One region of the Serratia sp. TSO36 genome, then DNA from elsewhere that is predicted to be linked to it. Evidence: predicted binding sites of a transcription regulator. Region 1 holds the regulator's gene; each other region holds the start of a gene.
What was found. The regulator PhoB, encoded in region 1, activates phosphate uptake and scavenging genes when phosphate is short. The targets are predictions, from matches to a motif close to CTGTCATAAAACTGNCNNAT.

Region 2: glpT (glycerol-3-phosphate transporter) is a predicted target of PhoB. The motif match lies at 2,755-2,774, and genes of this name have one in related genera.
Region 3: phoA (alkaline phosphatase) is a predicted target of PhoB. The motif match lies at 5,466-5,485, and genes of this name have one in related genera.

Annotation. Positions count from the first base shown of each region.
Region 1 covers NZ_JBJZOU010000009.1:4,466-11,654, forward strand. Annotated here, with positions in the region: gene sbcC (exonuclease subunit SbcC) at 1-2,918, opposite strand, end outside; gene sbcD (exonuclease subunit SbcD) at 2,915-4,147, opposite strand; gene phoB (phosphate response regulator transcription factor PhoB) at 4,363-5,052, shown strand; gene phoR (phosphate regulon sensor histidine kinase PhoR) at 5,077-6,393, shown strand; gene ACK3CV_RS05395 (PstS family phosphate ABC transporter substrate-binding protein) at 6,408-7,189, shown strand, end outside.
Region 2 covers NZ_JBJZOU010000002.1:214,061-221,249, reverse strand. Annotated here, with positions in the region: gene glpB (glycerol-3-phosphate dehydrogenase subunit GlpB) at 1-924, opposite strand, end outside; gene glpA (anaerobic glycerol-3-phosphate dehydrogenase subunit A) at 914-2,563, opposite strand; gene glpT (glycerol-3-phosphate transporter) at 2,928-4,283, shown strand; gene glpQ (glycerophosphodiester phosphodiesterase) at 4,366-5,445, shown strand; gene yigL (sugar/pyridoxal phosphate phosphatase YigL) at 5,500-6,297, opposite strand; gene pldB (lysophospholipase L2) at 6,302-7,189, opposite strand, start outside.
Region 3 covers NZ_JBJZOU010000010.1:212,686-219,874, reverse strand. Annotated here, with positions in the region: gene ACK3CV_RS08135 (carbonic anhydrase) at 1-368, shown strand, start outside; gene cynS (cyanase) at 388-858, shown strand; gene ACK3CV_RS08125 (P-loop nucleotide/nucleoside kinase family protein) at 977-1,474, opposite strand; gene ACK3CV_RS08120 (LysR family transcriptional regulator) at 1,643-2,539, opposite strand; gene ACK3CV_RS08115 (isochorismatase family protein) at 2,672-3,406, shown strand; gene ACK3CV_RS08110 (antibiotic biosynthesis monooxygenase family protein) at 3,438-3,785, opposite strand; gene ACK3CV_RS08105 (ArsR/SmtB family transcription factor) at 3,961-4,644, shown strand; gene ACK3CV_RS08100 (glutathione S-transferase N-terminal domain-containing protein) at 4,719-5,426, shown strand; gene phoA (alkaline phosphatase) at 5,558-6,985, shown strand.

The sequences.
Region 1 (7,189 bases):
TCCACCACCTGCAGCTCCAGCGCGTCGCTGGTTTTGCGCTGCAGTAGGTAGCGCCCGTGCAGCCGGCCGAGCTGAAGGTTGGCCAGATAAACCAGATGATCGAGCGTCAGCCCCTGAGCGAAGCGGCGGAACTTGTCGCCTTCTTTCGAGCCGATCAGCTGGTTGAGGTAGCTCCAGTCGTCGTAGTCTTGCTGGCTGCGGGCGATTTGCTCGAACAACGCCTGTTGATTGAGACGGCGGGCGGCATCGCTTTCCAGCTGGTTGCGCAGTTCACCCTGGCGCAGCTGCAACGTTTTCAACTGCTGTGCCAGCTCGGCCAGCGATTGCGTGAGTGCGTCGAGATCCGCGTTGGCTTCATCCACCCCTTCCGGGCGGCTTTGCCGATGCTGCTCCAGCGTTTGCGTCGCCTGCGTCAGCAGGGCGGCGGCCTCCACCTGCCGCTGTTGCAGTTGCTCTTTGCGCTGCTGCAATTCGCGGCGCAGGGCGTCGTCCAGCAGCGCGGCGGCGAAGGCGGTTTCATCGGCGAATTCGCTGTCGGCCAGCGCCTGCTGCCACTGCTGCTGCGCCTGCTGCAGCCGTTCCTGCATTTGGGTATGCTGTTGTTGCAATCCGGCTTGCTGGCCGGCCAGGCGCTCGCGCAGTTCCTGCGCTTTTTGCCACTGCTCGGCGGCCTGCAAGCAGGCCTGCTCACAGGCGGTTTGTTTGGCGCGCAACTGTTCGCGCACCTCGGCGACCTGCTGTTCGCCGAACAGCGCCAGCCGCTGCGCGCGCCGTTCGGCGAGGGTCTTCTCGCCTTCTTGCCAGCGTTGTTGCAGGTCTTGCTGCTGTTGCAGGCTGTCGGCATGGGTTTTCTGCAGCAGCGTAAAGCGCTCTTCGAGCAGCGCCAGCCGTTGCTGCGCCTGCTGCTGCTGCGTTTGCAGAGCGGCGAGCGCGTCTTTTGCCTGCTGTACCGCCTGCGCCGCCTGTTCATGCTGCTGCAGCGCGTGTTGCCCGCGCCGCTCTTCATCGTCGCAGCCGCTCAGCCAGGCGCTGAGTTGGTCGCCCTCCGCCAGCGTAAAGTCGAATGCCAGCGGCGCGCTGAGCTGCTGCCACTGCTGCTGTTGGGCAGCCAACAGCTGCTCATCCTGCGCGATAGCCTGCTGTTGGCGTTGCAATTGCTGTTGCAGGTTGTCGTAACGGGCTCGCAGCTCGACGCCTTGTTTTTGCAATGCTTCGGTCTGGACTTTCATTTGCTCCAGACGTTGCGCAGTTTCTGACAGTTTTACCTCTTGGTATTGTTCTACCGCCGGGTGATCGCATGAGCCGCACAGCGGGCAGGGGGCGCCGGGTTGCAAACGGGCGCGCTCGGCTTCCAGGCCCACGATCCGTTGTTCCAGCGCATAGGTTTTTTCAACATCGGCCTGGTGGGCTTTCTGCTGCTTAAATTGCTGACGGACGAGTTCTAACTGTGGCTCCAACTGGGTCAGTTCATTTTGACCGATGTTTAGCTCTTGCCGCTGCTGTTCCAGCCGTTTAACAACTTGTTGCGATAAAGAGGCGAGAGTAAATAACTGCTGGCGCGTCGGGCGCAGATCCGCCAGGGCGCTCAGGCGCTGGCGCAGCGGGGCCAGCGGCGTTTGCGCCGCCAGCGCCTGCTGCTGTTGCTGCTGAACGGCCAGCGCTTCGGTCAGCGCGTTCAACCGCTGCTGATGCTGTGCGGCCTGCGCCGTCAGCTGGCTGCGCTCGGCGGTGAGCTGCTCCAGCGTGGTTTGCTGTTTGGCACACTGCTGCGCGGCGGCATCGCCGGCCTGTCGCCGCTCGGCCTGCGTCGACTGCAGTTGGGCTATCTGATGGTCGAGCGGGGCGACCTGGTCATCGATCAGCTGTTGCTGCTGCCGCATATGCTCGGCATGGGCTTGCTGCGCCAGACGGGCCTTTTCCACCGCCTGCTGCAGCGGCGCCAGCTGCGCCGAGTGTTGTTCCTGTTGCTGCGTCAGCTGGGCTGCCTGCTGTTGTATCGTCTGCAGCTCGGCGCGGCAGCGATCGCGTTCGCCGCGCAGCGGCCGCAATTTCTCGGCCGGTTCGCTGAGCGCCAGCCGCTGCAGCTGCGGGGCGGCCTCGGCCTGCTCGCGCTGGGCGGTTTCCAGCCGCCGTTGACCCTCGTTTTGCTGTTGCTGGAGGCGTTGCCATTGCTGCAGCCAGCTCAGCGCCTGTTGCTGTTGCTGGGTTTGCATGCCGAGGGCGCTTTCCTGCGCGCTTAGCGCCGTCAGCTGTTCAGTCAGGGAGTGGCGCTGTTCATCGTTCAGCAGCTCGATGCCGCTGGCGCGCTGGTGCAACCCATCCAGGTCGGTTTTGGCCTGCTTGTGCGATTCGAACACCTGTTCGGACAGCCGTCCGTAGATTTCGGTGCCGGTCAGCTCTTCCAGCAGCTCAGCGCGATCGTTGGCGTCGGCGTTGAGGAACGCGGCGAACTGCCCCTGAGACAGCATCATCGATTTGGTGAAGCGGCCGAAGTCCAGCCCGGTGATGGCGGCGGTGATCTCCAGCTTGTCGCGCACCTTGTCCGCCAGGATCTTGCCGTCCTCGCGGCGCGCCAGTTCCACCTTCGGCGCCTGCAGGTTGCCGTCCGGCGCGTTTTTGGCGCGGCGCTGGCTCCAGAAGGCGCGATAGCCGACGCCCTTGACCTCGAATTCGACCTCCGCCAGCGATTCGGCGGTGTGGCGGGTCATCAGTTCATTCTGGCTCGGCGTGACGTTGAGACGCGGCGTCTGGTGGTACAGCGCCAGGCAGATGGCGTCCAGCAGGGTGGTTTTGCCCGCGCCGGTCGGGCCGGTAATGGCAAACAGGCCGTTGCTGGCGAACGGCTCGGCGGTGAAGTCAATTTTCCACTCGCCCTGCAGCGAGTTGAGGTTTTTTAACCGCAGGCTGAGGATCTTCATGGATTGGTCTCCTCAGGATTGTGCTGCACCGCCTCGACCACCTGGCGGAACAGTTGGTGCATCCGCCGTTGGCGCGCTTCTGGCATGTCGGCCTCCTGCGCCAGGCGCCGTTCGAACACCTCGTTGACGCTCAGTTCGTTGAGCGTTTCCTTATCCTGCTGCGCGATCGCCTGGCGGCGCTGCTCTTTGCTGCGCCGCAGCAGCACCACTTCCACCGGCAGCTCATCCGCCATCAGCTGGATGCGGCGCTGGATATCGCTGAGGTAGTCCTGCGTCGCCACTTCGATATCCAGCCACACCGGCAGCTCGCCGGCATAGTCGGCAAATTGCTGCAGCTGCCGTTCGATCTCGGCCAGATCGCCTTTGATCAGCTGCATGGGCTGGAACTGCGGGATCGTTAACGCTTCTACCTGCTGCAGGGCGCCGTCGGCGAAATCGACCAGGAAGACGCTTTTGGCTTTGCCCAGTTCATCGAAGCTGAGCGGAATCGGTGAGCCGCTATAGCGAATATGATCTGATTTGGCGACGTTCTGCGCGCGGTGAATGTGGCCCAGCGCGATATAGTCGGCGGGCGGGAAGGCCTGCGCCGGGAAGGCGTCGAGGGTGCCGATATAGATGTCGCGCACCGAGTCGGAGGTGGTGACGCCGACGGTGGTCAGGTGGCCGGTGGCGACGATCGGCAGCGGCAGGCCCAGCCGATCGCGGCGTTCGCAGGCCGCCTGATACAGCGCCTGGTAATGTTCGGCGATGGCTTCCTGCAGCGCCTGCTGTTTTTGCGCGCCGGATTCGCCGGCGCGGCTGGTGAGCAGATCGCGCGGCCGCAGAAAAGGAATGGCGCACAGCACCGCGCCCGGCTGGCCGTCGCGCCGGTTCAGCACCACAATCTGCTGTTCGGGGGCGCTTTGCGCGCTCGCGATCACCGTGGTGTTCAGGCAGGAGAGCAGCTCACGCGATTCGTTCAGCGTCGCCACCGAGTCGTGGTTGCCGCCCAGCACCACCAGCTGACAGCCGGTGCGCTGCAGCTCCACCACGAAGCGGTTGTACAGCTCGCGGGCGTAGCTGGGCGGCGAGCCGGTATCGAACAGATCCCCGGCGACGATCAGCGCATCCACCTGCTGCTGCTCAATCTGCTCGATCAGCCAGTTCAGAAAAGCCTGGTGCTCGGCGGCGCGGCTTTTGGTGAAAAAGTACTGGCCAAGGTGCCAGTCAGAGGTGTGGATCAGGCGCATGACATTCCCGGATGCAAAGGTAATGGCGATGATTATAAAGGCCGCGGCGGCGGCTGTCCCGGCGCAATGATGATGACAACCGGATGATTTTTCTTTGCGGCGGGAAATAATCGCTATGCTTACTGCCTATAACAGCCGCTTTTTTTCATAAAAGTGTCACAAAACTGACGCATAATGGCGCCCGCAAAGTCGCTAACACATTGGCAGGATTGACGATGGCAAGACGCATACTGGTGGTGGAAGACGAAGCGCCGATCCGTGAGATGGTGTGCTTTGTGTTGGAACAGAATGGTTACCAACCGTTGGAAGCCGAGGATTATGACAGCGCCGTGACGCGCCTGTCTGAGCCGTTCCCTGATTTGGTGTTGCTCGACTGGATGTTGCCCGGCGGTTCCGGCATTCAGTTTATCAAACATATGAAGCGCGAAGCGCTGACCCGCGATATCCCGGTGATGATGCTGACCGCGCGCGGCGAAGAAGAAGACCGGGTGCGCGGCCTGGAAGTGGGGGCGGATGATTACATCACCAAGCCGTTCTCGCCCAAGGAGCTGGTGGCGCGCATCAAAGCGGTCATGCGCCGCATTTCACCGATGGCGGTGGAAGAAGTGATTGAAATGCAAGGGCTGAGCCTGGATCCGTCCTCCCACCGCGTGATGGCGAACGATCAGGCGCTGGATATGGGGCCGACCGAGTTCAAGCTGCTGCACTTCTTTATGACCCACCCGGAGCGGGTTTATAGCCGTGAGCAGTTGCTTAATCACGTCTGGGGCACTAACGTTTATGTGGAAGACCGTACCGTTGACGTGCATATCCGTCGGCTCCGCAAGGCGTTAGAAACCAGTGGGCATGATAAAATGGTTCAAACCGTTCGGGGCACCGGCTACCGGTTCTCAACGCGCTACTGATCGCGCTGCGCTGGAGAATATGCCGTGTTAGAACGTCTGTCGTGGAAGAGGCTGGCTCTGGAGCTGGCTCTTTTCTGTTTGCCCGCCTTACTGCTGGGGCTGATTTTCGGTTATCTGCCCTGGTTCCTGCTGGCCTCCGCGCTGGCCGCGCTGGTGTGGAATTTCTACAACCAGCTCAAACTCTCCCATTGGCTGTGGATCGACCGCAGCATGACGCCGCCGCCCGGCCGCTGGAGTTGGGAGCCGTTGTTCTATGGCCTGTATCAGATGCAGCAGCGCAATCGCCGCCGCCGGCGCGAGCTGGCGCTGTTGATCAAGCGCTTTCGCAGCGGGGCCGAATCGCTGCCTGATGCGGTGGTGATGACCACCGTCGAAGGCAACATCTTCTGGTGCAACGGGCTGGCGCAGCATCTGCTCGGCTTCCGCTGGCCGGAAGACAACGGCCAGCACATCCTCAACCTGCTGCGTTATCCGGAATTCAGCCACTATCTGCAACAGCAGGAGTTCTCGCGCCCGCTGACGCTGCAGCTGAACAACGAACACTACGTCGAATTCCGCGTGATGCCCTACTCCGAAGGGCAGTTGCTGATGGTGGCGCGCGACGTCACCCAGATGCGCCAGCTGGAGGGGGCGCGGCGCAACTTCTTCGCCAACGTCAGCCATGAGCTGCGCACGCCGCTGACGGTGCTGCAGGGCTATCTGGAGATGATGGGCGACGAAGAGCAGGACGGTTCGCTGCGCAGCAAGGCGCTCGGCACCATGCAGGAGCAGACCCGCCGGATGGACGGGCTGGTCAAGCAGCTGCTGACGCTGTCGCGCATCGAGGCGGCGCCCAATGTCGACATGAACGAGCGGGTGGATATCCCGCTGATGCTGCGGGTGTTGCAGCGCGAGGCGCAATCGCTGAGCGGCGACAATCACGAGATCACTTTCCGGGTGAACGAACAGCTCAACGTGTTCGGCAATGAAGACCAGTTGCGCAGCGCGGTGTCTAACCTGGTGTACAACGCGGTCAACCACACGCCGAAGGGCACCCATATCGAAGTGAGCTGGCAGCAGACGGCGCACGGCGCGCAGTTCCAGGTCAGCGACAACGGACCGGGCATTGCCGCCGAACACCTGCCGCGCCTGACCGAGCGTTTTTACCGCGTCGACAAGGCCCGTTCGCGCCAGACCGGCGGCAGCGGGCTGGGGCTGGCGATCGTCAAGCATGCGCTCAGCCATCACGACGCGCGGCTGGAGATCCTCAGCGAGCCGGGGATCGGCACCCGCTTTATCTTTACCTTACCCAACCGGTTGATTGTTCCCGCCGCTTTATCAGAGAATGCGGTGAAAAATTAACGCGAGACACCGGTATGACCCGAATAACCCGAGGGCTGTTGCTTTGCCTGGCGTTGCTGGCCGGACGCGGCGCGCTGGCGCAGCCCGACGGCATGCTGGCGGGCAACCTGTCCAGCGTCGGTTCCGATACTTTGGCGAATCTGATGGCGCTGTGGGCGCAGGATTTCAGCCGGCATTATCCCAACGTTAACCTGCAGATCCAGGCCGCCGGCTCGTCGACCGCGCCGACCGCGTTGGCGGCGGGCGCCGCGCAGCTGGGCCCGATGAGCCGGCCGATGAAGGCGGCCGAGGTTTCGGCGTTCGAACATCGTTACGGCTATGCGCCGCTGGCGGTGCCGGTGGCGGTGGATGCGCTGGTGGTGTTGGTGCATCAGGACAACCCGCTGCGCGGCCTCAATCTGCAGCAGCTCGATCGCATTTTCTCCGCCACCCGGCGCTGCGGTGAAAGCAAACCGCTGACGCGTTGGGGCGAGCTGGGGCTGAGTGGCGACTGGGCGACGCGCTCGCTGCAGCGCTTCGGCCGCAACTCGGCGTCCGGCACCTACGGCTATTTCAAACTGCGCGCGCTGTGCGGCGGCGATTTTATGCCGCGCGTCAATGAGCTGCCCGGTTCGGCTTCGGTGGTGCAGGCGGTGGCCGGTTCGCTCAACGGCATCGGCTACGCCAGCATCGGTTTTCGCGCCAGCGGCGTGCGGCTGCTGCCGTTGGCGGAATCGGGAGAGGACTATGTCGCGCCTACCGCCGCCAACGTGCGCAACGATCGCTACCCGCTGTCGCGCTATCTCTATATCTACAT
Region 2 (7,189 bases), on a different contig from region 1:
CCGCAGCGGAATATCACCGTGGTTGCGGGTATACAGGCCCGTGACGCGGCCGGCTTCGCACTCGGCGCGCAGCACGCTGTCGCCGGGCATGAAAACGCCACCCAGCTGTTGAAAACGCCGCCGCAGCGCCTGATGCAAGCGCATGCCGGGCACCGAAGGCGGCAGCGTCGGCAGCAGCCGGATCGGCTTGCCGACCGCATCCTGCAGCACTGCCAGCGACGCGTCGTCCTCCAATCCCAAACAGGCCGGCAGGAAGAGCGCGTCGGCTTCCCCCGCCAATCGCCGCAGTTCCTCGGCCATCGGCGGCAGATTTTCCATCAAATCCAGCACCCGGGCGATGTTTACCGCGCGGAACTCGCTGGGGTTATTGCGTAATCTGTCCAGCGCCGGCATGTGCAGATAGGCCACCTCCGTCTCTACGCCGAGCTCCCGGCTCAGAGAGTCGGCAGCCATCTGCGGCTGGAAGTCGAGGAAGCCTTCGATGCCGATCACCGCAATGCGCCGCCACGGCAGTTGGCCGGTCAGCGGCAGCGTCGGGATCGCCTGCGGGCTGAGCCAGGTGGCGCGGCGCGTGCCGAGCGGCGTAATGCGCAGATGGTTGTTGGCACCCTCGCCCTGCAGGTTCAGCCCGCAGCGCTCCAACAGCCGCTGCGCGGCGGCGGACAGCGCCGCCACCCGGCCGGGCCCGATCAGGGCATACGGATGCTGCGGCGCCTGCTGCGCCAGCTGCGGTAGCGCCGCCAGCGGCATTTCGACCGGCGTGCCGTCCGGCAATCTCGCCAGCAGGTCGAGCGAGCCGGAGGAGAAGTAGAGCGCGCTCTGGCCGGAACTGACCACCGCACAGCGCTTGCCCTGTTCGGCCACGGCAATGGCGCAGCTCAGGCCCGCCAGGCCGCCGCCAATCACCACTACGTCAAATCGCATCATCCGCCTCCTGCTCCTTGTCGGCCTGGGCTTCAAGCCCGCATAGCCCCTGGTAAACCCAGCTGGTAAATTCACTCTCGCGCAGCGCGTCGCCCCAGGCGATCGGCCGTACGCCTTTCCACCGTTCGTTGAGGAACTGCGACAGCTGCGCGATGGACTGCTGCGGCGTGCTGACGTTAAAGCGCGTCAACAGCCCGGCGGCGCGGCAGGCGCAGAGTTCGCCCTGGCAGGTGCCCATGCCGACGCGGGTGCGGCGGCGCAGATCCACCAGGTTATTGACGGTCAGCGAGTTGACTGCATAGCGCACTTCCCCGGCGGTCACCGCCTCGCATTCGCACACCAGGCTGGTGTCGAGTCGATCGGCCGCCGGCACCTGGCTGGCGCGATCGCCGTGGCGGTAAATTGCCGAGCCGCGAATGCTGGCGGGCAGAGAAACCACGCTGCGCACCGTCTCCTCCGCCGACTGGCGGGAGCCGGGCAACGCATCCTGCGCGGTGGTGCACGGGCGGTTTACGCCAAGCTTTTCGCACACCTTGTCGGTGGCCCACTCCGCCATCAGGCGGTAGGTCATCAGCTTGCCGCCGGTGATGGTGATAAACCCTTCCAGCCCGTCGCGGGCGGCGTGATCGAGCAGCACGATGCCACGGCTGACGTTGCGCCCGCTGGGGTCGTCGTCGCTGGCCACCAGCGGCCTTACCCCGGCGTAGGCGCGCAGAATGCGGGTCTGCGCCAGGGTGGGCGCCAACAGCGCCCCCTCGCGGATCAGAATGTCCACTTCCTGCGGGGTCACCAGCATGTTGTCAATTTGGTCGTAGTCGATATGGGTCGAGGTGGTACCGATCAGCGAGATGGTGTCGCCCGGCACCAGGATGTCGGCGTCTGCCGGTTTGCGGCAGCGGTTGATCACCATGTTGTTGATGCGGTGGCCGAGGATCAGCAGCGCCCCCTTGGCCGGGAACATGCGGATGCGCAAATCGGCGTATTCGGCGATCTGCTGGCCCCAGATGCCGGCGGCGTTGACCACCACCGGCGCATGCAGCGCATAGCGCCGCTGATTCTGATGGTCGTAAACGCGCACGCCCGTCACCCGATCGCCGCTGCGCAACAATCCCACCACCTGGTGGTAGGTCAGGATCTGCGCGCCATGTTCGCGCGCGTCCAACATGTTGGCGGCGGTCAGCCGGAAGGGATCGACGGTGCCGTCCGGCACGCGCACCGCGCCGATCAGCGCCGGGTTAGCCGCCGGCTCCAGCCGCAGCGCCAGCTGCGGGTCGATCGCTTCGGCGTCGATGTCGGCCTGGCGACAGGCGGCGATAAACTGTTGCTGATAGTCCAGCGAGTCCTGCGGCAGGGTGATGAACAGCCCATCGGTGCGCTCGATGCAGTGATGGGCGATGCGTTTCAGGATGCGGTTCTCTTCGATGCACTCGCGCGCCGACTCGCCGTCGGTCACCGCATAGCGCGCGCCGCTGTGCAGCAAACCGTGGTTGCGGCCGGTGGCGCCGGTGGCGATGTCGTGGCGCTCCAGCAAGATGCAGCGCAAGCCGCGCCGCGCGCAGTCGCGGGCGATGCCTGCGCCGGTGGCGCCGCCGCCGATGATGATCACATCCGTTTCGCCGCCGTCAAAATAGCTGCTCATGTCGCTCCCTCAGGATCGGTAGTTATGAGCCTATTGAGCCACGGTTATAAGGGTCTTTGTTTGATAAGGAACAAGAACGAACATAAAACGAAATAAAAATGTCCACAAAAAACCATCAATGTGATCATAATCACGATTTTTGGACGTTTTTCTATTTCATAACGTTAACGAATCGCTCAAAATCCGCCGTGGTTTCATAAAAGTGTAACAATTGCGCCATTCGTCACAGCGACACCAGGCGTATTTGACGACAATGGCGCTCGTTATGGAACACAAAAACACCACATTCGATATCCGCTCAATCATCAAATGAACGTAAAAGGTCATATTGATGTGATAACAGATAAAGCCATCGGAGGCGCTCATGTTGAGTATTTTTAAGCCGGCCGCACACATCGCCCGTGTGCCGAGCGATAAGGTAGACCCGCTCTACCGTAAGCTGCGCTGGCAAATTTTCCTGGGGATCTTCTTCGGTTACGCCGCTTACTATCTGGTGCGTAAGAACTTCACCCTGGCCATGCCTTACCTGATCGAACAAGGCTTCAGCCGCGGTGACCTCGGCTTCGCGCTGTCGGGCATTTCCATCGCCTACGGCTTCTCCAAATTCATCATGGGTTCGGTCTCAGACCGTTCCAACCCGCGAGTGTTCCTGCCTGCCGGCCTGATCCTGGCGGCGGCGGTGATGCTGTTCATGGGCTTCGTGCCGTGGGCCACCTCCAGCATCGCCATCATGTTCGTCCTGCTGTTCCTGTGCGGCTGGTTCCAGGGCATGGGTTGGCCGCCGTGCGGCCGCACCATGGTGCACTGGTGGTCGCAGAAAGAACGAGGCGGCATCGTCTCCATCTGGAACTGCGCCCACAACGTGGGTGGCGGCCTGCCGCCGCTGCTGTTCCTGCTGGGCATGGCCTGGTTCAACGACTGGCACGCGGCGCTGTACATGCCGGCCTTCGGCGCCATCCTGGTGGCCCTGATCGCCTTCGGCCTGATGCGCGACACCCCGCAATCCTGCGGCCTGCCGCCGATTGAAGAGTACAAAAACGACTACCCGGACGACTACAGCGAAAAAGACGAAGAAGAGCTGACCGCCAAGCAGATCTTCATGCAGTACATCCTGCCGAACAAGCTGCTGTGGTACATCGCGGTCGCCAACGTGTTCGTCTACCTGCTGCGTTACGGCATTCTGGACTGGTCGCCGACCTACCTGAAAGAAGTGAAGCACTTCGCGCTGGACAAGTCTTCCTGGGCTTACTTCCTGTATGAATACGCCGGTATCCCGGGCACCCTGCTGTGCGGCTGGATGTCGGACAAAGTGTTCAAAGGCAACCGCGGCGCCACCGGCGTGTTCTTCATGACGCTGGTGACCATCGCCACCGTGGTGTTCTGGATGAACCCGCCGGGCAACCCGACCGTGGACATGATCTGTATGCTGGTCATCGGCTTCCTGATCTACGGCCCGGTGATGCTGATCGGCCTGCACGCGCTGGAGCTGGCGCCGAAGAAAGCCGCCGGCACCGCCGCGGGCTTCACCGGCCTGTTCGGCTACCTGGGCGGCTCGGTCGCGGCCAGCGCCATCGTCGGCTACACCGTAGACTTCTTCGGTTGGGACGGCGGCTTCATGGTGATGATCGGCGGCGGCGTGCTGGCGGTTATCCTGCTGCTGCTGACCATGCTGAACGAAAAGAAACACCACGCGGAAATCGCTGCCGGCAAGCGCGGCTAACCGTCACACGACTTTTGCATGATTTAAAGGCCGCCCTGCGGCCTTTTTACTACCCTGCCCCCAACAACACGGAGAAAACGGAATGCGGACTCAAGTCAAAGCCCTGCTGACAGGGATCATTCTCGCTACCTCAATGGTCAGCGCCGCGCAGGCGGCGGACAAAGTGGTGATCGCCCATCGCGGCGCCAGCGGCTACCTGCCGGAACACACCCTGCCGGCGAAGGCGATGGCCTACGCGCAGGGCGCCGATTACCTCGAACAAGATCTGGTGATGACCAAAGACAACGAGCTGGTGGTGCTGCATGACCATTACCTCGATCGCGTCACCGACGTCGCCGAACGTTTCCCGGACCGCGCGCGTAAAGACGGCCGTTATTACGCCATCGACTTTACGCTGGCGGAGATCAAATCGCTGAAGTTCACCGAAGGCTTTGACATCGAAAACGGCAAGAAGGTGCAGGGCTACCCTGGCCGCTTCCCGATGGGCAAATCCGACTTCCGCGTACACACCTTCCAGGAAGAGATCGAGTTCGTGCAGGGTCTGAACCATTCGACCGGCAAGAACATCGGCATCTACCCTGAAATCAAGGCGCCGTGGTTCCACAAGCAGGAAGGCAAGGACATCTCCAGCAAAGTGCTGGCGGTGCTCAAGCAATACGGCTACACCGGCAAAAACGACAACGTCTACCTGCAGTGCTTCGACGCCAACGAGCTCAAACGCATCAAGAACGAGCTGGAGCCGAAGCTGGGCATGGATCTGAAGCTGGTGCAGCTGATCGCCTATAACGACTGGCAGGAAACCTACGAGCAGAAAGCCGACGGCAAATGGGTGGAGTACGATTACGACTGGATGTTCAAGCCGGGCGCGATGAAGAAAATCGCTCAATATGCCGACGGCATCGGGCCGGACTACCACATGCTGGTGGTAGCGGATAAATCCAAGCCGGGCCACATCGTGCTGACCGACATGGTGAAAGAAGCGCACGCCAGCAAGCTGGCGGTGCATCCGTTCACCATCCGCGCCGATGCGCTGCCGAAGTACGTGACCGACGTGAACCAGCTGTATGACGTGATTTACAACCAGGCCGGTGTCGACGGCGTGTTCACCGATTTCCCGGACAAGGGCGTGCAGTTCCTGCAGAAGCAGGGCCAGCACAAGTAATGCCAAGGGCGCCGCAAGGCGCCCTTGTTATTTCCGAGAAACGCCCGGGTTATGTCAGAGGAACATCTTGCGCAGGTAGTGCGGCACCGCGTTATCGACGTTGGAGCCGATCACTTCCAGCTCCGGCAACATATCCTTCAGGCGCTGATGCGCGTCGCGCATGATGCAGCCCTTGCCGGCCATCGACAGCATCTCCAGATCGTTCATGCCGTCGCCGAAGGCGATGCACTCTTGCAGCGTATAGCCGATGATCTTGGCCACTTCTTCCAGCGCATGCCCTTTCGACACGCCGCCCGCCATCACTTCCAGGCAGGTCGGGAACGAGAAGCTGACGTTGACCCGATCGCCCCAGCGCGCGTTGATGGCGTCTTCCACCTGCAGCAGCCGCTCGTGATCTTCGCAGGTGAAGTAGACCTTGCAGACGCCGTCGGTTTCCAGCAGGCCCGGTTCGAACAGCTGGTATTTGAACACCGACTCCTGGAAGAATTCTTCCTGCTCCGGGCTTTCGCGGTTGGTAAACCAATCGTCGTTGCGGTAGACGTTGGTGGTGATCTCCGGATCGTCGTGCAGCATGCCGTACAGATCGCGGGCGATATCCTCGTCCAGGTTATGACTGAAAATCAGCTCGCCGGCGGTGTTGTGCACCCGCGCGCCGTTGGAGGTGATCATAAAGGCGCTGATCTCCAGGCTGTCGCGGATCTGCGCCACGTCGATATGGTGGCGGCCGGTGGCGAATACGAAATGCACGCCGCGCTGGGTCAGCAACTTCAGCGTTTCTTTGGCGTACGGCGACAGGGTATGGTCGGGAGACAGCAGCGTGCCATCTAAATCGGAAGCGACGACGTGATACATAGCGTTATGTTCTAACCTCTGATGGAGTTGTCGGCGGCAGCGCGCCGCCTAAGTGTTGAGCAAAGAAGCGCAGGATTGCGTTCAGTGCTTCGGCGCGCATCGCGTCCCGCTCGAACAGGATCTCATGGCGTGCGCCGTTGATAACCCACGGAAGCCCCCCTTCGCAAGGGCGCCCCGCGTCTGACAGAGCCTGACAAAAAGCCTGGTGCGAACGGTTGTCGACGACTCGTTCTTCACCGGCTTGCAAAAGCAACAGCGGCGTTGTGATCGCCCCGGCTCGAGCGATAATCTGCCGGCCGGCGCGGATGCTCTCCCACACCCAATGGTAGGTCGGCCCACCCACCTGCAGCTCGGGGTAATCGGCGTAATAGCGCAGGCTGCGCCGGTAGCGTTCGCGGCTGTGGGTCAACACGTTGACCACATACGGCAGCGGCCGCCACTGGCCGGTGCCCACCGCGTAATAGTCGCGGATCGCCGGGCGGCTCTCCGCCCAGTCGAGAATGCGTTCGGCCAGCCAATCCGGCATCGGCAACTGGATGCCGAACATCGGCGCGCAAAACGCCGCCGCGTCGAACGCCTGCGGCCGGCGCTGCAGGAACTGCGCCAGGATCGCGCCGCCCATCGAATGCGCCAGCGCGAAGCGCTGCCGATAACCGCGCGATTCGACCTCGCGCTGCCACAGCTGCTCGAAATCGTCCACGTAGTCGGCGAAGTTTACCACATGACCGCGGTGCGTATCCGCCAGTAAACGGCCGGAGCGCCCCTGGCCGCGATGATCGACGATCACCACGTCGTAACCGCAGTGGAACAGATCGTAGGCCACCTCGGGGTATTTCACGTAGCTTTCGATGCGGCCGGGGCTGACCACCACCACCCGCTGATGCCGCGCGGA
Region 3 (7,189 bases), on a different contig from region 1:
GCGGCCATTCCGACTGCGGCGCAATGACCGCCATCGCCACCTGCCAGTGTCTGGATCACCTGCCCACTGTCGCTGGCTGGCTGCGTTACGCCGATTCAGCGAAGGCGGTCAATCAGGCTTATCCGCACGCCTCGGACAAGGCGCGGGTCGCATCGATGGTGCGCGAAAACGTCATCGCCCAGCTCAACAACATCAAAACGCACCCTTCCGTCGCCCTGGCGCTGGATCAGGGACGCCTGACGCTGCACGGTTGGGTCTATGACATCGCCAGCGGCGCTATCGACGCGCTGGACGGCGAAACCCGCCGCTTCGTGCCGCTCGCCACCTATCCCGAGGTGACCGCCACCCCGGCGCTCGCCCGTTTTTAAGCCAACAAAAGGAGCTAACATGACACACTCTCTGCACAACGCCGCCCCGCGCGCAGCGCTCACCGACACCATCATGGCCGCCAAGATCCGCCATAACCTGACTTTCGACGCGCTGGCGGAGGGCACCGGACTCAGCCTGGCGTTCGTCACCGCCGCGCTGCTGGGGCAGCATGCGCTGCCGGAACAAGCGGCACGCACCGTGGCGGCCAAGCTCGGGCTGGACGAAGAGGCGGTACAGCTGCTGCAAACCATCCCGCTACGCGGCAGCATTCCCGGCGGCGTGCCGACCGATCCGACCATTTATCGCTTCTATGAAATGCTGCAGGTTTACGGTTCCACGCTGAAAGCACTGGTGCACGAGCAGTTCGGCGACGGCATCATCAGCGCCATCAACTTCAAGCTGGATATCAAGAAGGTCGCCGATCCGGAAGGCGGCGAACGCGCGGTGATCACCCTGGACGGCAAATACCTGCCGACCAAGCCTTTCTAATCTACTTCTGCGCCATCGCCTTCCAGGCCGCGCTGCCGTGCGCGGAAGTCGCCTTCCACAACGCGTTTAACGCCGAAGCCTAGCCCTGTTGTTGCCGGCGCCGTCATGGCGCCGGTTTTCAGTCCTGTTCGCCATAACGCAAGACTGTCATTCCTTCCTCTTCCGCCGGGGGAACAAAGTACTGCGCCAGGCGCTCAAACTCCGCTTCGCTCAGTGTAAACGGGTGCTCGCCGCGCGCGTTTCTCAGCGTTATCCGGCTCAGGCATTGCGCATGGCTGACGTCGAGAAAATGCAGACAGTGCGCAACGCCGGCCTCCTCCGCCAACGCTTTGGCCCAGCGCCGCCTGTCCGGCGTATTCATCGGGAAATCGAGCGCCACGGACCAGCCGCCGCGCAGCAGCTGAACGAGGTGCCCGCCCAGCGCCCGCCGCAACCGGTCGGAACAGCGCGCATAGTCTTGCAGGCTGGTCATCTCCTGCTCATACAGCGTCGCCAGCCACGCATCTTCGACCAGCAACAGCGTTTGCGGTTGCTGCGCCAAACGCTGCGCCAGCGTCGATTTGCCTGCGCCGGCCTTGCCACATATCAGGTGTAAAACTGCAGGGTAGGTTTTCATGACGTTCTCCGGTCGTTGCCGGAAGGGGATAAAAAAACCCGCCTGCCGGCGGGTTTTTATTGGCGACACACGCGCTATCCCACCCTTTGGAGAAGGGTGATAATAATTTGCGCGAATGGGCGGTAGGATTTTTTCATAGCTAATGAATATGACAACCGTGCGCCGTTGTCAATTCGCCGTCATCAATCCCTGTTCTCGCACAAATTCGGTGAATAAACTCACTTTCTGCTGCACATGCCGGCGCGTCGGGTAAACCGCGAAAACCTGATGCACGTCGGCAATCTGTTCAGGGAACAGCCGCACCAGCCTGCCGGCGGCGATTTCGGGATCCGCCACGAACGACGGCAGCGAACCGATGCCCAGTCCCGCCACCAGCATATCCCGCAGCATCAGGCTGTTGTTGGCGATCAACCGGGGAGTGAACGTCACGCTCAGGCTCTCCTCGCCGGCGGTGAACTGCCACTGCCCCGGCCTTTCCGCCAGGGAATAGGCCAGACAGCTGTGTCGCTGCAATTCATTCGGCGTTTGCGGCACGCCGTGCTGCGCCAAATAGCCGGGCGCGGCGCAAATTCGCTGGTGCACTTCACCCAGCGCCCGGGCGCTGAGGGAAGAATCCGGCAGCCGTCGGCGAATGCGCAAGGAAATATCGAAACCGGCCGCCACCACGTCCAATACCCTGTCGTCCAACGTCAGCTCCACCTGCAGCTGCGGGTAACGTTGCATAAACGGCGGCAGCAGTGGCGACAACACCGTCAGGCCGAACGAAAGCGGCGCATTGACCCGCAGCGTGCCGGAGACCTGCTGCGCGCTGGCGGCAACCGTCTGCTCCAGCGCGTCGAACTCGCCGAGCAACCGACAGGCTTCCTGGTAATAGAGCTGCCCGGCTTCGGTCAGGCTCATGCTACGGGTAGTGCGCACCAGCAACAGCGTCCCCAACCGATTTTCCAACTGCTTAATCTGCTTGCTCAACGCCGCCGGCGTGATCGCCAGATCCTCCGCCGCCTTATAAAAACTGTTGCGCTCAACCACGCGACGAAAGGCGCGCATCGTCAGTAGCACGTCCATATTATGTCCTTATGGTTAATTATAAATTCAATAAAACACAGATTATTAACTTCAACAACCTCAGTAGACTTCATTCAACCGCCTCCCTGAGTGAGAGGTGAATTTAATCTACTGATAATCATGGAGTTAATAATGAAAAAGACCCTGTTCGCCCTGCTGCTCGGCCTGAGCGCCGCCGCCGCCGCCCCCGTCGCCGCGCTGGCGCAATCCCCTACCGCCGACAGCCGCCAGGCGGGTTATGTGCAACCGCTGACCGCCGAGAACAGCCTGTTGCTGTTGGTCGATCTGCAGGACATGTTCGGCATGACCATTTCCTCTATCGATCAAACCAACCTGGTCAATAACGCCGCCGGCATCGCCAAGGCCGCCAAGGTGTTCAACGTGCCGACCATTCTGGCCTCGGCCAACGCCAAAAGCTTCGCCGGGCCGGTATTCCAGCAGGTGACGCAGGCACGCCCGGACCTGCAGGTATACGACCGCACCGCCATCAACGTCTGGCAGGATCGGCGCGTGGTGGATCTGATCAAACAATCCGGCCGCAAGAAAATCATCATCGGCGGGCTGTGGACCGCCAGCTGCGTGATGCTGCCGGCGCTGTCCGCCCTGGGCGAGGGTTATGAGGTTTATATCCTGTCGGACGTCACCGGCGACATTACGCCAGACAGCCAAAACAACGCCATGCAGCGTCTGGTACAGGCGGGCGCCACGCCCATCAACTGGGTGGCGTTGATGCTGGAATGGCAGCAGGACTGGAGCCGCAAAGCCACGGCGGGAGGCGTATTGCAGATCGCCCGCGACCACGGCGCCGCCTGGGGGATGGGCGCCAGCTACGCCGGGGCAATGAAGGTGGGCAGCGAAGCGAAATAACAGACGAAAGCCCGCCGCCGGCGGGCTTTTTTCAGGTGCGGTGATAGCAACGGCTATCCTGCGGCGCCTGGTCGCGACTCTCCAGCCCGTAGTCCCGCACCACCTCCGCCACCCGCAGCCGATAGTGCGCCAACACCTCGCCACGGCCGCGCGCCTGCGCCGCCCGGTGCTGCTCGAGATTGCGCCACTGCTGCACCGCCGCCTCGTCGCGCCAGAAGGAGAGCGACAGCAGGCGCGCAGGATCGGCCAGGCTTTGAAAGCGCTCGATGGAGATGAATCCGTCGATCTGCGCCAGCAGCGGCTTCAGCTCCGCCGCCAGCGCCAGATAGGTATCGCGCTGCCCGTCGGCGGCCTGCAGTTCAAAAATCACGGCGATCATTATCGTTTCCTCTCAACGGTAAAATTCAGGTACGCGCGCATTGTCGGAATGGCGCCACCGCACCGATTCCAGCGCCCGCTCATCAATATCCAGCGAACACAGACGCACAGCACCAGAATGCGACAGCCACAGGTTAGCAATGGACGCGCAGTCATACTTCGTCTAACCTCGAAGTATGCTTAACATCGACCTAGAAGATCGTTTGGCGGCGCTGAGCGCCGCCATCGCCGACCGCACCCGGGCGCGCATGCTGTGCCTGTTGATGGATGGGCGCGCCTACACCGCCACCGAGCTCAGCGCGGCGGTCGAGGTCGCCCCGTCCACCGCCAGCGCACATCTGGCGAAACTGCTGGAGCAGCGGCTGATCGCCTGCGTCAAACAGGGGCGCTACCGCTATTTTCGGCTGGCCGGGCAACCGGTGGCCGAAGCGCTAGAAGGCCTGATGGCGCTGGCGGGCGTGCCGCGCACGTCGGTGAAAAGCAGCACGCCCACCACGCTGCAATATGCCCGCACCTGCTACGACCATATGGCGGGCGAGGTGGCGGTGAAACTGCACGATCGGCTGCATGCGCTGAACTGGCTGAGCGGTGAGGAAGACTACCGGTTAAGCGACGCCGGTCAGGCCGCGCTGGCGCGGCTGGGCGTCGATTGCTCCCCCGCCCCCACCCGCCGCCGCTTCGCCTGCGGCTGCCTGGACTGGAGCGAACGCCGTTCTCACCTCGGCGGCGCGCTGGGCGCCGCGCTGTTGGCCGCGTTTATCCAACGCGGCTGGATCGTCCGCCGGCTCGACAGCCGCGAGTTGCAGCTGACCCCTGCCGGTAAAAAAGCGCTGGCCGCACATTTTGAACTCACGGTCTAACCCGGCGGCGGGGTAGTTTTACTGCAATACTCAAGGGGTACGCTTAGGCCACCCCGCCAACCCGAGGAGTTTCCATGCTCGATTCCACCCAATTCCCGATCGTCAAACGCTGGCCGGCTCAGCATCCTGAAAGGCTGCAGCTCTATTCCCTGCCGACGCCGAACGGCGTCAAAGTGTCCATCATGCTGGAAGAGATCGGCCTGCCCTATGAGGCGCACCTGATCGACATCGGCAACAACGAAACCTGGACGCCGGAATTCCTGGCGCTGAACCCGAACGGCAAGATCCCGGCGATCATCGATCCCGACGGCCCCGGCGGCCGGCCGCTGCCGCTGTTCGAATCCGGCGCCATTCTGCTCTACCTGGCGGAAAAGAGCGGCCGTTTCCTGCCGCAGGATCCGGCGCAGCGTTACGAAACCATTCAGTGGGTGTTCTTCCAGATGGCCGCCGTCGGCCCGATGTTCGGCCAGCTCGGTTTCTTCCACAAATTCGCCGGGCGCGAGTATGAAGATAAGCGGCCGCTGGAGCGCTACAAAAACGAATCGAAACGCCTGCTCGGCGTGCTGGAAACGCGCCTGGAAGGCCGCGACTGGATCATGGGCGCGGACTACACCATCGCCGATATCTCGCTGCTGGGCTGGGTGCGCAACCTGATCGGCTTCTATGAGGCGCGCGAACTGGTAGAGTTCGACAGTTTCCCCCGCGTCGCGCAGTGGCTGGAGCGCGGTCTGGCGCGGCCGGCGGTGCAGCGTGGGCTCACTATACCGGCGCGCGCGGCCTGATCGTCAAACGGGATGGCCGCCGGGCCGTCCCGCCTTCCGCTGTCATAAAATTGTCATCCCTCTGCTCTACTCTCCTTACGTAACAATTTGATGTTATTTACATTGTTGTATTACGACAAGGAGCTTGCCCCATGCAACCTGCTGTATCCCTGATCGCCGGCGCCGTGCTGTCCGCCCTGCTCTGTTCCTCCGCCATCGCGGCGGAAAACTCGGCCAATGCCGATGGCCTGACCGAGCGCGCCGCGCGCGGCACCCTCACCGAACCGGGCGGCGCCCGTCGTCTGGCCGGCGATCAGACCGCCGCGCTGAAGGCGTCGCTGTCGGACAAAACGGTGAAAAACGTGATCCTGCTGATTGGCGACGGCATGGGAGATTCCGAGATCACCGCCGCCCGCAACTATGCCGAGGGCGCAGGCGGTTACTTCAAGGGCATCGACGCCCTGCCGCTGACCGGGCAATACACCCACTACTCGCTGGACAAGAAAACCCACAAACCGGATTACGTGACCGACTCCGCCGCTTCCGCCACCGCCTGGGCCACCGGGGTGAAAACCTATAACGGCGCGCTCGGCGTGGACGTGAACGGCAAAGACCAGCCGACGCTGCTGGAGATCGCCAAGGCGGCCGGCAAGGCCACCGGCAACGTCTCCACCGCCGAACTGCAGGACGCCACGCCGGCGGCGCTGGTGTCGCACGTTACCTCGCGCAAATGCTACGGCCCGGAGGAAACCAGCGAGAAATGCGCCGCTAACGCGCTGGAAAACGGCGGCCGCGGTTCCATCACCGAGCAGTTGCTGAAAACCCGTGCCGACGTCACGCTGGGCGGCGGCGCGAAATCCTTCAACCAACTGGCGAAAAGCGGCGAATGGCAAGGAAAATCGCTGAAAGATCAAGCGGCGGCGCAAGGTTATCAGTGGGTGAGCAACGCGGATGAACTGCAGGCCGTTACCCTGGCCAATCAGCAAAAACCGCTGCTGGGCCTGTTCGCCGACGGCAACATGCCGGTGCGCTGGCTGGGGCCGAAAGCCAGCTATCACGGCAACCTCGACAAACCGGCGGTGACCTGCGAAAACAACCCGGCTCGCACCGCGGCCACGCCAACGCTGGCGGCGATGACCGAAAAAGCGATCGCGCTGCTGAAAGACAACCCGAACGGCTTCTTCCTGCAGGTAGAGGGCGCGTCGATCGATAAGCAGGATCACGCCGCCAACCCGTGCGGGCAGATTGGTGAGACCGTCGATCTGGACGAGGCGGTGCAAAAAGCGCTGGCCTTCGCCCGCGCCGACGGCAACACGCTGGTGATCGTCACCGCCGACCACGCGCACTCCAGCCAGATCGTCGCCGCCGACGCCAAAGCGCCGGGCCTGACCCAGACACTGACCACCAAAGACGGCGCGCCGATGACCCTCAGCTACGGCAACTCGGAAGAGGAATCGCAGGGGCACACCGGCACCCAGCTGCGCGTCGCGGCCTACGGCCCGCACGCCGCCAACGTGGTGGGGTTGACCGATCAGACCGATCTGTTCTTCACCATGCGCGATGCGATGGGCATCAAGTAACCGCCTTGTGAATCCTGGCCGCCCGCAACGGCGGCCGTTTATTATTGGTTACCGATGCGTATTTGCAATTTAACCGCAATTATTGTGTGATAACGAAATAACGTTTAATTACGCGACAATTAACCCCTGAAAATAACGCGGTTATATGGCCTTACTCCCCTCTCTGTTTATTCCTGCGACAGCAACCGGCCTATTTTTGCTTAT